One region of the Gorillibacterium terrae genome, then DNA from elsewhere that is predicted to be linked to it. Evidence: riboswitches for the same ligand, from Rfam matches in the RefSeq annotation. Region 1 holds a riboswitch; the other holds the start of a gene.
The links. A riboswitch is a leader RNA that binds a small molecule or an ion and turns the genes downstream of it on or off. The one in region 1 is predicted to bind FMN.
Positions count from the first base shown of each region.

Region 1 (5,320 bases):
GGCCGCAAAGCCTAGTTTAATATTCGCGTCGACGGTGTCAAGTCCTTCTTCCTGCAGCTTGTAAGCGCGCAATTTGTTGATCAGGCCGATGCCGCGCCCCTCCTGCCGCATGTAGAGCAGAACGCCGGAGCCCGCTGCCTCGATCTGGGCAAGCGCCGCTTCGAGCTGCGGGCCGCAATCGCAACGGTGCGAGTGGAACACGTCGCCGGTCAAGCATTCGGAATGCACCCGCACCAGCACCGGAACGGCGGGGTCGATGGTGCCCTTGACCAGGGCGATATGCTCCTTGCCGTCCACTTCATTGGAATACGCCACCGCCTTGAAGGTGCCGTAATCCGTCGGCAGGTTGATTTCCACCTCGCGGGTGACCAGCTTATCCTTCTCGTTGCGGTAGTGAATGAGGTCGCGGATGGTGATGATCTTGTGGCCGCCCGTTTGACGCAGCTTCATCAGGTCGGGCACCCGGGCCATGGAACCGTCCTCCTTGATCACCTCGCAGATGACGGCGGCCGGGTAAGAACCGCACATGCGGGCGAGGTCCACCGCCGCCTCGGTATGCCCGGCCCGGCGCAGCACGCCGCCCTTCTTGGCGATGAGCGGGAAGATGTGCCCGGGGCGGCGGAAGTCGGCCGGCTTGGCCGCGCCGTCGATCAAGGCCCGCACCGTCGCCGACCGCTCATGGGCGGAGATGCCCGTCGTGGTCGTAACATGATCCACGGACACGGTGAACGCCGTCCCGTGATTGTCGGTATTGCGCTCCACCATCGGATGAAGGCTGAGCTCCGCCGCCCGCTCCTCGGTGATCGGCACGCAGACGAGGCCGCGTCCCTCGCGGATCATATAGTTGATCACCTCGGGCGTCGCCTTCTCCGCCAGCGCAATGAAATCCCCTTCGTTCTCGCGGTCCTCGTCGTCCACCACGATGATAACCTTGCCCTGCATGAGGTCGTAGATGGCCTCTTCGATCGGATCAAACCGGATATCGTCCATAACGCTTCCTCCTGTCTAGCGACTCACGGCTTACAGAAAGCCATTCTCGGCTAGAAACTGCTCCGTAAGTCCGCCCGGCCGGCTTGGCGGCGCGGCCTCGCGCGGAGCGAGCAGCAGCCTCTCGATGTATTTTCCCAAAATGTCGCATTCCACGTTCACCGCATCCCCTGCGTGTTTGTCCGCGAGGATCGTCTCCTGCAACGTGTGCGGGATGATGGAGACGGTGAAGCGGTCCGCGTCCGCGCTCACCACGGTCAAGCTGATGCCGTCGATCGCGACCGAGCCCTGCGGGACGACATACCGGAGCAGACCGGGGCGCTCCGGTTCGATCGTGTAGACGACGGCATTCTCCTCGCGCGTCCGGCTCCGGATCACGCCGGTCGCATCCACATGGCCCTGGACCATATGGCCGCCATACCGGCCGCCCGCCGCCATGGCCCGCTCCAGGTTCACCCGGCTGCCCGGCTCAAGCAAAGCCAGCGTGGTCTTGCGGTACGTCTCCGGCATGACGTCCATGGCCACGCCGGTGCGGTCGAAGGAGATCACCGTTAGACAAACGCCATTCACGGCGATGCTGTCCCCGAGGTGCACATCCTCCAGGATGCGCGACGCGTTGACGGACAGCACCAGCGAATGGCCGGCCCGCTTCACGCTGCGCATCGTGCCGATTTCTTCAATGATTCCGGTAAACATAACGATTTCCTCCAAACCGGTCCGTTTGCTGCCTCATGACCCGTACTCCGGATAACCGGTCAAACAGATATCCTCCTCGATGAGCTCGACGCGGGTGCGCGTGAGGCGAACCGCTTCCTCCATCCGCTCGAAGCCGTCGAAGGCGAAGCTCGCCGGTGCGGTGGTTCCGCCGATGATCTTCGGCGCGAAGAACAGCACCAGCTTGTCGATCAGCCTCCGCTCCAGCATGGCGCCGTTCAACCGGCCGCCGCCTTCCAGCAGCACGGAGCCGATCTCCCGGCGGCCGAGCTCGCGCATCGCCGCGGTCAGATCGACCTGCGGCCCGTCGCCGGGGATGGGCACCACTTCGGCGCCGAGCGCGGTCAACTCGCGGGCGCGTTCGGGGTCGGCCCCTTCGCGGGTGAGCACGAGCAGCGGACCGCCGCCGGCGGGGTCGAGCAGACGGGCCTGCGGCGGCAGCCGCAGCGCGGAGTCGACGACCACCCGCACCGGCTGAAGCGCCGGTACGGCGAGCCGCGCGGTGAGCGCCGGATCGTCCGCCAGCGCCGTGCCAATGCCGACCATCACCGCCTGGTGGCGGTGCCGCAGCAGATGGACGTACTCCCGCGAGCGCGGGTTCGTGATCCACCTGCTGTCGCCCGTCCGGCTGGCGATCCGGCCGTCCAGGGTGCTGGCCGTCTTCAGGGTGACGAACGGCAGGCCGGTGACGATGTACTTGTTGAACGCTTCGTTCAGCTCCTCCGCCTCCCGGCCGCGGATGCCGGTCGTCACCTCGATGCCGTTCTCGCGCAGGAGAGCGATCCCCCGGCCGGCCACCCGGGGATTCGGGTCGCTCGCCGCCACGACCACGCGCGCCACCTTCTCCCGGACCAGCCGCTCCGCGCAGGGCGGGGTCCGGCCGTAGTGGCTGCAGGGCTCCAGCGTCACGTAAGCGGTCGCCCCTTCGGCTTCCCCGCCGGCCATGTCGAGGGCGTGAACCTCGGCATGGGCCGTCCCGCGCCGCAGGTGGGCTCCGATGCCGACGATGCGTCCCTGCTTCACGATCACGCAGCCGACCGCCGGGTTGATGCCCGTCTGGCCGTTCGTGCCGCGGGCGAGCTCCAGCGCCAGCCCCATGTAATACTCGTCATTCAGAACGTCCACCGGCCGTTCTCCTCCCTCCTCGTTTGCGGGGGCCCGTAAAGACAAAAAAGCCCCCGTTCTTACTCGGGGGCATAGAGGTTGCGTGATATGCGAAAGAACCTTGGCGGCCAAGTTTGTGAAAAAAGGAACGTCTATGGCACAGCCTGTTCTTGCATGAATCGCCGCTCCTTCTCCCATCCAGACTGTCACTGTCGGTTCCGGACTCTCACCGGATCAGCCGCCAGTCGATGGCTGCCCTATTCGGGCCTGGCCGTCTTCCGAGCGGGTCACGGACTTCCGCACGGCGTCCAGCTTTCGAAGGCCGCCTGCGGTCACCGTCGGTAGGGAATTGCACCCTGCCCCGAAGGATATGACTCCCGCACCGATCGGTACGGGTTACCTGAAATTTTACCACCCCCGGCAATGCAAAAGCAAGGCGAAAAGCGCCGCGTTCCAGTACCCCGCGCTTTCGCCTTGCCTTTTGCCAAGAGGTCCGCTTAGTTCTTCGACTTCTCCTCGCCCGCTCCGCCCTGGCCCGCTTCCTCCAGCTTGGTCGATACGTAGCTCTGCAGAGCGGCCGGATCGGCGCTCAGCGCGGCGCCGCTCTTCGTGCGGATGTTGGTGATGAGGTTCGTCGGCGGCAGCTGAATGCTGTCGATTCCGTTGCCCTTGGCCGATAACCCGAGCTTGCCGAGCTTCAGCATGTCGGACGGCTTCATGTTCGTATCCACGTAGGGACTGGCCGACTTTATGATACCGGGCAGCTTGATCAGAGACGATGTCTTCTGCAGCTTCTCGGTCACCGCCGCGATCAGCTTGCGCTGGCGCTCGGTGCGGCTGAGATCCGACAGGGCGTCGTGACGGAAGCGGACATACTGCAGCGCCGTCTTGCCGTCCATGTCCTGCTCGCCCTTCTTCAGATGAATGTCGAACTTATGCCCGTCGGCGGCGTCCTCGTAATCCATGTTCTTCTCCACGTCGATCCGAACGCCGCCAACGGCGTCGATCAGCGCCATGAAGCCTTGGAAGTCCGTGTAGACATAATAATGAATGGGCATGTCCAGCAGCTTGCTCACCGTTTGAATGGCGAGCGACGGGCCTCCGAGCGCGTAAGCCGCGTTGATCTTGCTCTTGCCGTGATCCGGAATGCTCACGTAAGTATCGCGCAGCACGGAGAACAGGACGATGCTTTTCTTCGCGGGATCGACGGAGGCGATCATGAGCGTGTCGGAGCGGGGATTCCCGTCCTTGCCGCTGTCGCGCGAGTCTCCGCCGATGAGCAGCACGTTGACGCGGTCTTTGCCGTTCCAGTCCGTCGTGCCTTCCACGGATGTAGCCTTGTTCATGCCGTTCAGCGAATCGTAGAGCCGGTAAGCGTAGACGCCTAGGAAAATAATCAGAATGAGTCCAAGTAACAGGACGATCCGTCTCATCGGTTTTTTTTTCATAAGTACCCCCTCTGGTCAACCGGAAGCGGAAATGTCAACCGCTCCAATGACCGGAAACAAGAAACCCGGGGCAGAGCACTCTGCGCCCGGGATCTGCCGTTACCGTCAGGAAGCTTAAGCTTCGACGACTTCGACCTTCGCCATTTTGTCGCGGCCGCGGAACTGATCGACCGCTTCCATGCCGCTTACGACCTTGCCGAATACCGTGTGCTGGCCGTCCAGGTGAGGCTGCGGCGCATAGCAGATGTAGAATTGGCTGCCGCCGGTGTTGCGGCCGGCATGCGCCATGGCGAGCGTGCCGCGCTCGTGCTTGTTCGGGTTGATCTCGCAATTGATCGTGTAGCCGGGGCCGCCGGTGCCTGTCCCGTTCGGACAGCCGCCCTGCGCGACGAAGCCGGGGATTACCCGGTGAAACACAAGTCCATTGTAAAAGCCGGTGTTGGCCAGCTTCTCGAAGTTGGCTACCGTGTTAGGGGCGTCCTTCTCAAACAGATCGATGACGACCTGCTCCCCGTTTTCCATCGTGATCTTGGCTTGTTTGGCCATGCAACATTCATCTCCTTCAATATAAGCGAGCTCGGTTACCATTGTACGGGCTTCGCCGGCAAAACACAACTCGGCTTAGGCTCAGCGCTTGCCGGCCTCGGACGGCTGCTTGCGCAGACGGGCCGGAATCACGTCGTTGCGGACGAGATCGGCATGCGACTCCCGCTGGACCACAACCTCGGCTTCGCCGTCTTTAACAAAGACGACGGCCGGCCGGCGGATGCGGTTGTAGTTGCTTGCCATGGAATAATTGTAGGCCCCGGTGCAGGAAACGGCGAGGATATCGCCCGCCTCCGCCTTCGGCAGCTCCAGATCCCAGATCAGCATATCGCCGCTCTCGCAGCATTTGCCGGCGATGGAGACGGTCTCTTCGTTTGCCTCGCTGGCCCGATTGGCGAGCAGGGCCTCGTACTTCGCCTGGTACAGCGCCGGACGCGGATTATCGGTCATGCCCCCGTCCACCGACACGTACTTGCGGATGCCGGGCAGGTCCTTCATCGAGCCAATTCGGTAAAGCGTCG
Region 1 covers NZ_JBPPGI010000001.1:1,456,381-1,461,700, reverse strand. Annotated here, with positions in the region: gene ACSEXS_RS06200 (bifunctional 3,4-dihydroxy-2-butanone-4-phosphate synthase/GTP cyclohydrolase II) at 1-990, opposite strand, end outside; gene ribE (riboflavin synthase) at 1,021-1,683, opposite strand; gene ribD (bifunctional diaminohydroxyphosphoribosylaminopyrimidine deaminase/5-amino-6-(5-phosphoribosylamino)uracil reductase RibD) at 1,717-2,826, opposite strand; FMN riboswitch at 2,988-3,178, opposite strand; gene ACSEXS_RS06185 (LCP family protein) at 3,303-4,253, opposite strand; gene ACSEXS_RS06180 (peptidylprolyl isomerase) at 4,368-4,799, opposite strand; gene lysA (diaminopimelate decarboxylase) at 4,881-5,320, opposite strand, start outside.

Region 2 (5,320 bases), 340 kb from region 1:
TATGGCGTATCGGGCCCGAGCGTGACCCTGCTTCGGATCAACACCTTATTCCTGCCGGCCATTCTGGTCGTCCTCGCGTTGGTCATCGCCTTTGCTCTTAAAGATTTTGACATTCAAGCACTGAAGCCGGTCTTCGTCACACCGCCCGTTATATTGGCGAAAAGCTTGAAGGAGACTCTTTTCTCCTATCTCGGCGTAGAGGTGTTGTTGTTCTACAACCTGTACATCAAGAATCCGGACAAGACAGCCAAGGCGGCGGTTGCCGGCATGGCAGGAGCCTGCTTCGTCTACCTTGCCGTATTCGTCATGTCCATCGGCGTATTCAGCGAAACGGTGGTCGAAAACACACTTTACCCGCTGGCGGAGCTCGCCAAGCAGGTCGAGATTCCGGGCGGCCTCATGGAGCGCTTTGAAGCGCCATTTTTTCTGGCTTGGGTGCTGAGCTTGTTCTGTACGGCGGCGATGAGCTTCGATGTGACCCTTCTCGGCATTCAGTCCATTTTCCCCAAGGCGAAGCGGATGCCCCTGATCTACCTGTTAAGCCCGCTGCTCTTGCTCGGGGCGATGATGCCGCGCAATCTGATCGAGACGCGTAGAATTTCCACGCTCGTCAGCTACATGGGAATGGCCTTCGGTTGGATGCTGCCCGCCTTGTTCCTGTTCGTTGCCGTCGTCCGGGGAATTCGGGGCGCTCCGCCGGCCATAGCGGAAGACTCGAAGAAGGGGTGAACTTCGATGCGGACCCGAATCGTGAGGGGAATTGCAGGTTTAGCCGCGCTTGTCGTTCTCGGCGGCTGTTGGGATCAGACCGAGATCGAGCAGCGCGGGTTCGTCGTGGGAACGGCGCTGGATCAAGCCGACGAGGGGCAGATCCGGGTCACCTACCAGATGGCGGTCCCCAAAGCGATGCAGAAGCCTTCCGAGCAGGACGGAGGATCGTCCAAGCCCTTTCTCAACCTGTCGGCAACCGCCCGGACGGATTTCGGCGCAAGCCGGGATATGGCCAACGAAACGAGCCGGCCTCCCTACCTGGAGCATAACCGCGTCATTCTGATTTCCGAGGCGCTCGCCCGGGAAGGGAACGTCAGCAAAGTTCTCGACGTCTACGTTCGGGATGCCGAGACCCGCCGGGCAGCCAAGGTGATGATTACCAAGGGAGAGGCGAGTCCGCTGTTCAACATCCTTCCGCAAACGGAGCGCCTGCCGGCGGAGTACATCGATTCGACCGCCGAGAATCCGCGGAAAACGGGGAGTATCACACCGGCAACCAATATCGGCGACGTCCATCGGTTCTTGCTTGAGAAAGCCAGCTTTGCTCTTCCGGTCGTGACCGGGGTACCCAAGGAGAATAAGATCGTCTTGAGCGGTTCGGCGGTATTCAACGGCGAAAAAAACCAGCTTCGAGGATTTCTCGACGGGGAAGAAACCACCGGCCGCAATATGCTGACCGGATCGATTCGGTCCACTACCATTGAAACCGAGGTATACGGCAAAAACATTGTATTTGAGCTCAAAAAACTGAGGCGGAGCATCCGGGCCGACGTCACCGATCCGCATCGGCCGTCTTTTCGGGTCAACCTGCATGTCTTCGGGAACTTGGGGGAATCGCATCTGGAGATCTCCGTATTCAATGAACGGGTAATCGGGGATGCGGAGCGGGCGATTGCGAAGAAAATCCGGGATATGGCCGAGGCGGCTCTGGAAAAATCCCAAACCGAGCTGGGAAGCGACATTTTCAAGTTCGGAGAAGAGCTTGAGCGCAATCATCCCGCGGTTTGGAAAGGGCTGCGCAACGATTGGGACCGAGGAGAGGGAGTATTTAAAACCTGCCGTGTCCAAGTGAACGTGGATGTGCAGGCCAGCATGATCGGCGCGATTCTGAAGACGGAGTAAAGGAGGGAGAATCGTGTCTGCACCGGATGTGACGGTCTGGTTCTATGCGGCTGCGGCCTTTGTCATTCCGTTTGCCGTTCATCGGGTAAACCGGTTGTTTCACCAATATGGAGATCCGCCCTGGAAGACACAGGCGGAGAAGAACCCGAACGAACAGCCGACGAGCGACCGGCAAGTGCCCGAGGATGCCCGGAAACCGGCCGGTTGTGAAAAATGATACGTTGTCAAAACTCTGTCACTTGTAATTTGTAAGTGGCTGAGGTACACTCATGAAAGAAAGCAATACGATAACAGTGATCTTCGGGGCAGGGTGCAAGTCCCTACCGGCGGTAACGTCTTCGGACGAAGCCCGCGACTCCCGGTTCAAGCAGGGATGGATCTGGTGCAATTCCAGGGCCGACGGTGATAGTCCGGATGGTAGAAGATCGACAAGCCGCTTGAGGAAGCGTTGTTTTCCCATGCGTGTTTGACCGAGCCCCTGTCCTGCGATTGATGCAGGAAGGGGCTTTTTTACCGAACGCGTCCTGAATGTCAGAGGGAGAGAACCATGAGTCGGATGAACAACGTCAACGTAACCGCAACACCCGCTTTGCGCGTACCCCGCGTGCGCATGGAATTCTGGTTCGTCGTGATCGGCGCGGCGCTGTGGGGCATCGACCCGCTGTTCCGCAATCTGCTGCTGAAGCATGTCAGTTCCTGGCAGCTCGTGTTTCTGGAGCATATCCTCCTCGTGCTGGCGGCGGCCCCGGTGTTGTGGAAGAACCGGGCCGATCTGAAGGGGATCGGCGTTCGTCAGATGGGAGCGATTCTGTTCATCTCCTGGGGCGGATCGGCCATTGCCACGGTGCTCTTTACCCAGGGAGTCGCTTACGGAGATCTGAACGCCGTGCTGCTGCTGCAAAAGCTCCAACCGCTGATGGCGATCCTTCTGGCCCGGATCGTCCTCAAGGAGGCCTTGCCCAAGTCGTTCGGCATCTTCGTCGTCATCGCGCTTATCGGCACGTATCTCTTGACCTTCGGCTGGAATCTTCCCTTCGGCGAGCACGTGAACTTCATCAAACCCGGCAACCTGTTCGCCATCGGCGCAGCCCTTCTCTGGGGCGGTTCGACCGTCATGGGCAGCTACCTGCTGCGGTCGATGAAATACGAGACGGTGACCTCGCTGCGGTTTAGCATGGCGCTGCCGCTCTTGCTCGCGATGGTGCTGATCAACGGCGGAAGCTGGCATCTGCCGACGGAGCTTGGACCGATCGCCGGATTTACGGTCAACCTGCTCCTGCAGGCGCTCCTGCCCGGGCTGCTCAGCATGCTGCTGTATTACAAGGGCCTCAGCGCCGTTAAAGCCTCCTACGCCACGCTGGCGGAGCTCAGCTTTCCGATCGCCGGCGTCCTGGTCAACTGGCTTGCCTTCAAGTTAGGCTGGCTGACCGACAAGCAGATCATCACCTCGGCCCAGTTTGTCGGGTTCCTGCTGATCTGGACGGTGCTGTTCATCATCTCGCGGCAGAAGGAAACGGCGAATATCTTTAACGACTAACGAGTAAGCCATGCCGGCTTCCTACGAAAAAGAGGTTTTCTCCAAACAAGGAGAAAACCTCTTTTTGCAATTCGAAGGAATCGCGGGATACGAAGCGTTCCTATTCCGAAATGTTACCGGCCATCTTCAATCGCTTGGCGATCTCCTTGAAGTCCTCGGCGGAGATCCCCGGGGCAAATTCCTCCTCGACTGCCGGCGCATCGGGAATGGGGAAGCCTTCCGGCGCGCCTTGAATCACTTCCAGGGGCAGTCCGTCCTCGGGGTGGGTTCCCTTCCAGATTTGGTCGATCGAGCTGAAATCGTTCTCGCTCCAGGTATACAGCTTGGTGTGAACGCCTTTTTCCTCGTATTTGTGGGCTTCCGTAAAGAGCTTGTTGCTGAGCGAGGGAATGGGGACCAGCTTGGTCACGTTTACGCCTGTCGCCACTTCAAGCGCCTTGGCGTAAGCCACGACATGGACGCCGCCGCGAACGAGCAGGAAGCCGACGACGGCCCGGGCGGCCGGATGGTCGGTCATCTCATAGACCTTCATTTTATGGGTGCGTGCGCCGCATTCTAGGAAGAAGTTATGCAGCAGATCCTCGACCAGATTGCCGCTGTTGAAGACATAGGCTCCGGTCCAGGGATTTCCCATCGAATCGAAGGGCATCGCTCCTTGGGCCCCGGCGAGGAAATGGTAGGAGAGACGGGCATCCTTTACGGCCTCCAGAGGGGATTGGTCCGGCTTCTTCCGCTTGGTGGAACCGTTCAGGCATTTATTGACCGCATGGGAGACTAGCTCGACATGCCCCAGCTCCTCCGCCGTGATGCTCATGATGAGATCGTAAAAAGGCTTCAGCTGCCTTTTCGACCGGAAATTAAAGGATTGAAACAGGTAGTTGTTCAGGGTCGACATCTCGCCGAATTTGCCTCCAAGCAGCTCCTGAACCGCCGCCGCCGCGTTGGCATCCGGTTTTTCCACTTCCGGGATTTCGATCATGATCTCATTCATTCGTTTGAACATGCTGCATCCTCCTGATCGGTTTTCGATTCCCTCAAAAAGGGTAAGGGGATTCCGGGCGACACGGTCTTTATTACACTCGTTGGGAGGAAGCTAACCAATTCGTCCCAATCCATCACCCCAGCAATTTCCACAATGTTGACGATGATTTGACTCGCTATCGAAAGATGCTTATAATTACCTTGAGTAACTGTTAACAATGGTAACTATATAAACGAATCGAGGTGGGTTGTATGGAAGGCTTTTTGAGCCGGTTTTTCTCGCTGCACCGTCCGCTGCAAACGGCCCTGAACGATAGGCTCGCACCGTATGATCTGTCCTATTCGCTGTGGCAGGTCCTCTATTATGTGGAAAACCGGGGCCCGTCGATACTGGTCGACATCGCCGCTTATTATAACGTAGAGAAGCCGGCCATCACCCGGCGGGTATTTCGTCTGGAAGAGCTTGGGATCATCGAGCAAATCGACGGACCCGACCGGCGGGGCAAGGTCATTCGCTTGACGGAGCACGGCCGGGACATTTATCGGACCTGCCGCCGGAGCATCACGGAGCTGGAGCATCGCCTCATGGACGGCATTCCGCATGAAGAGGCGGCCATTACCTTCCATACGATCCCCAAGCTTCTAGTAAACCTTGCCCGTCTGGAGGAATCGCCGCATGACTGAACCAAAATTATGGACCAAGGACTTCCTCATCGTGTCCATTGCCAACTTCTTCTTGTATTTTACCTTCTATCTGCTGATTGCCACCATCACCGTCTACGCGACGGACCGGTTTCACGCCACGCCCAGTATGGCGGGACTCGCTTCCGGCATCTTCGTCATCGGCACCTTGATCGCCCGGCTGTTTGCAGGCCGTTCCATCGACCGGGTGGGACGGAAGAACATGCT
Region 2 covers NZ_JBPPGI010000001.1:1,797,997-1,803,316, forward strand. Annotated here, with positions in the region: gene ACSEXS_RS07910 (GerAB/ArcD/ProY family transporter) at 1-729, shown strand, start outside; gene ACSEXS_RS07915 (Ger(x)C family spore germination protein) at 736-1,893, shown strand; gene ACSEXS_RS07920 (hypothetical protein) at 1,907-2,110, shown strand; FMN riboswitch at 2,186-2,323, shown strand; gene ACSEXS_RS07925 (DMT family transporter) at 2,450-3,430, shown strand; gene ACSEXS_RS07930 (manganese catalase family protein) at 3,531-4,433, opposite strand; gene ACSEXS_RS07935 (MarR family winged helix-turn-helix transcriptional regulator) at 4,664-5,095, shown strand; gene ACSEXS_RS07940 (MFS transporter) at 5,088-5,320, shown strand, end outside.
Region 2: another riboswitch for FMN. It lies ahead of ACSEXS_RS07925 (DMT family transporter); the one in region 1 lies ahead of ribD (bifunctional diaminohydroxyphosphoribosylaminopyrimidine deaminase/5-amino-6-(5-phosphoribosylamino)uracil reductase RibD).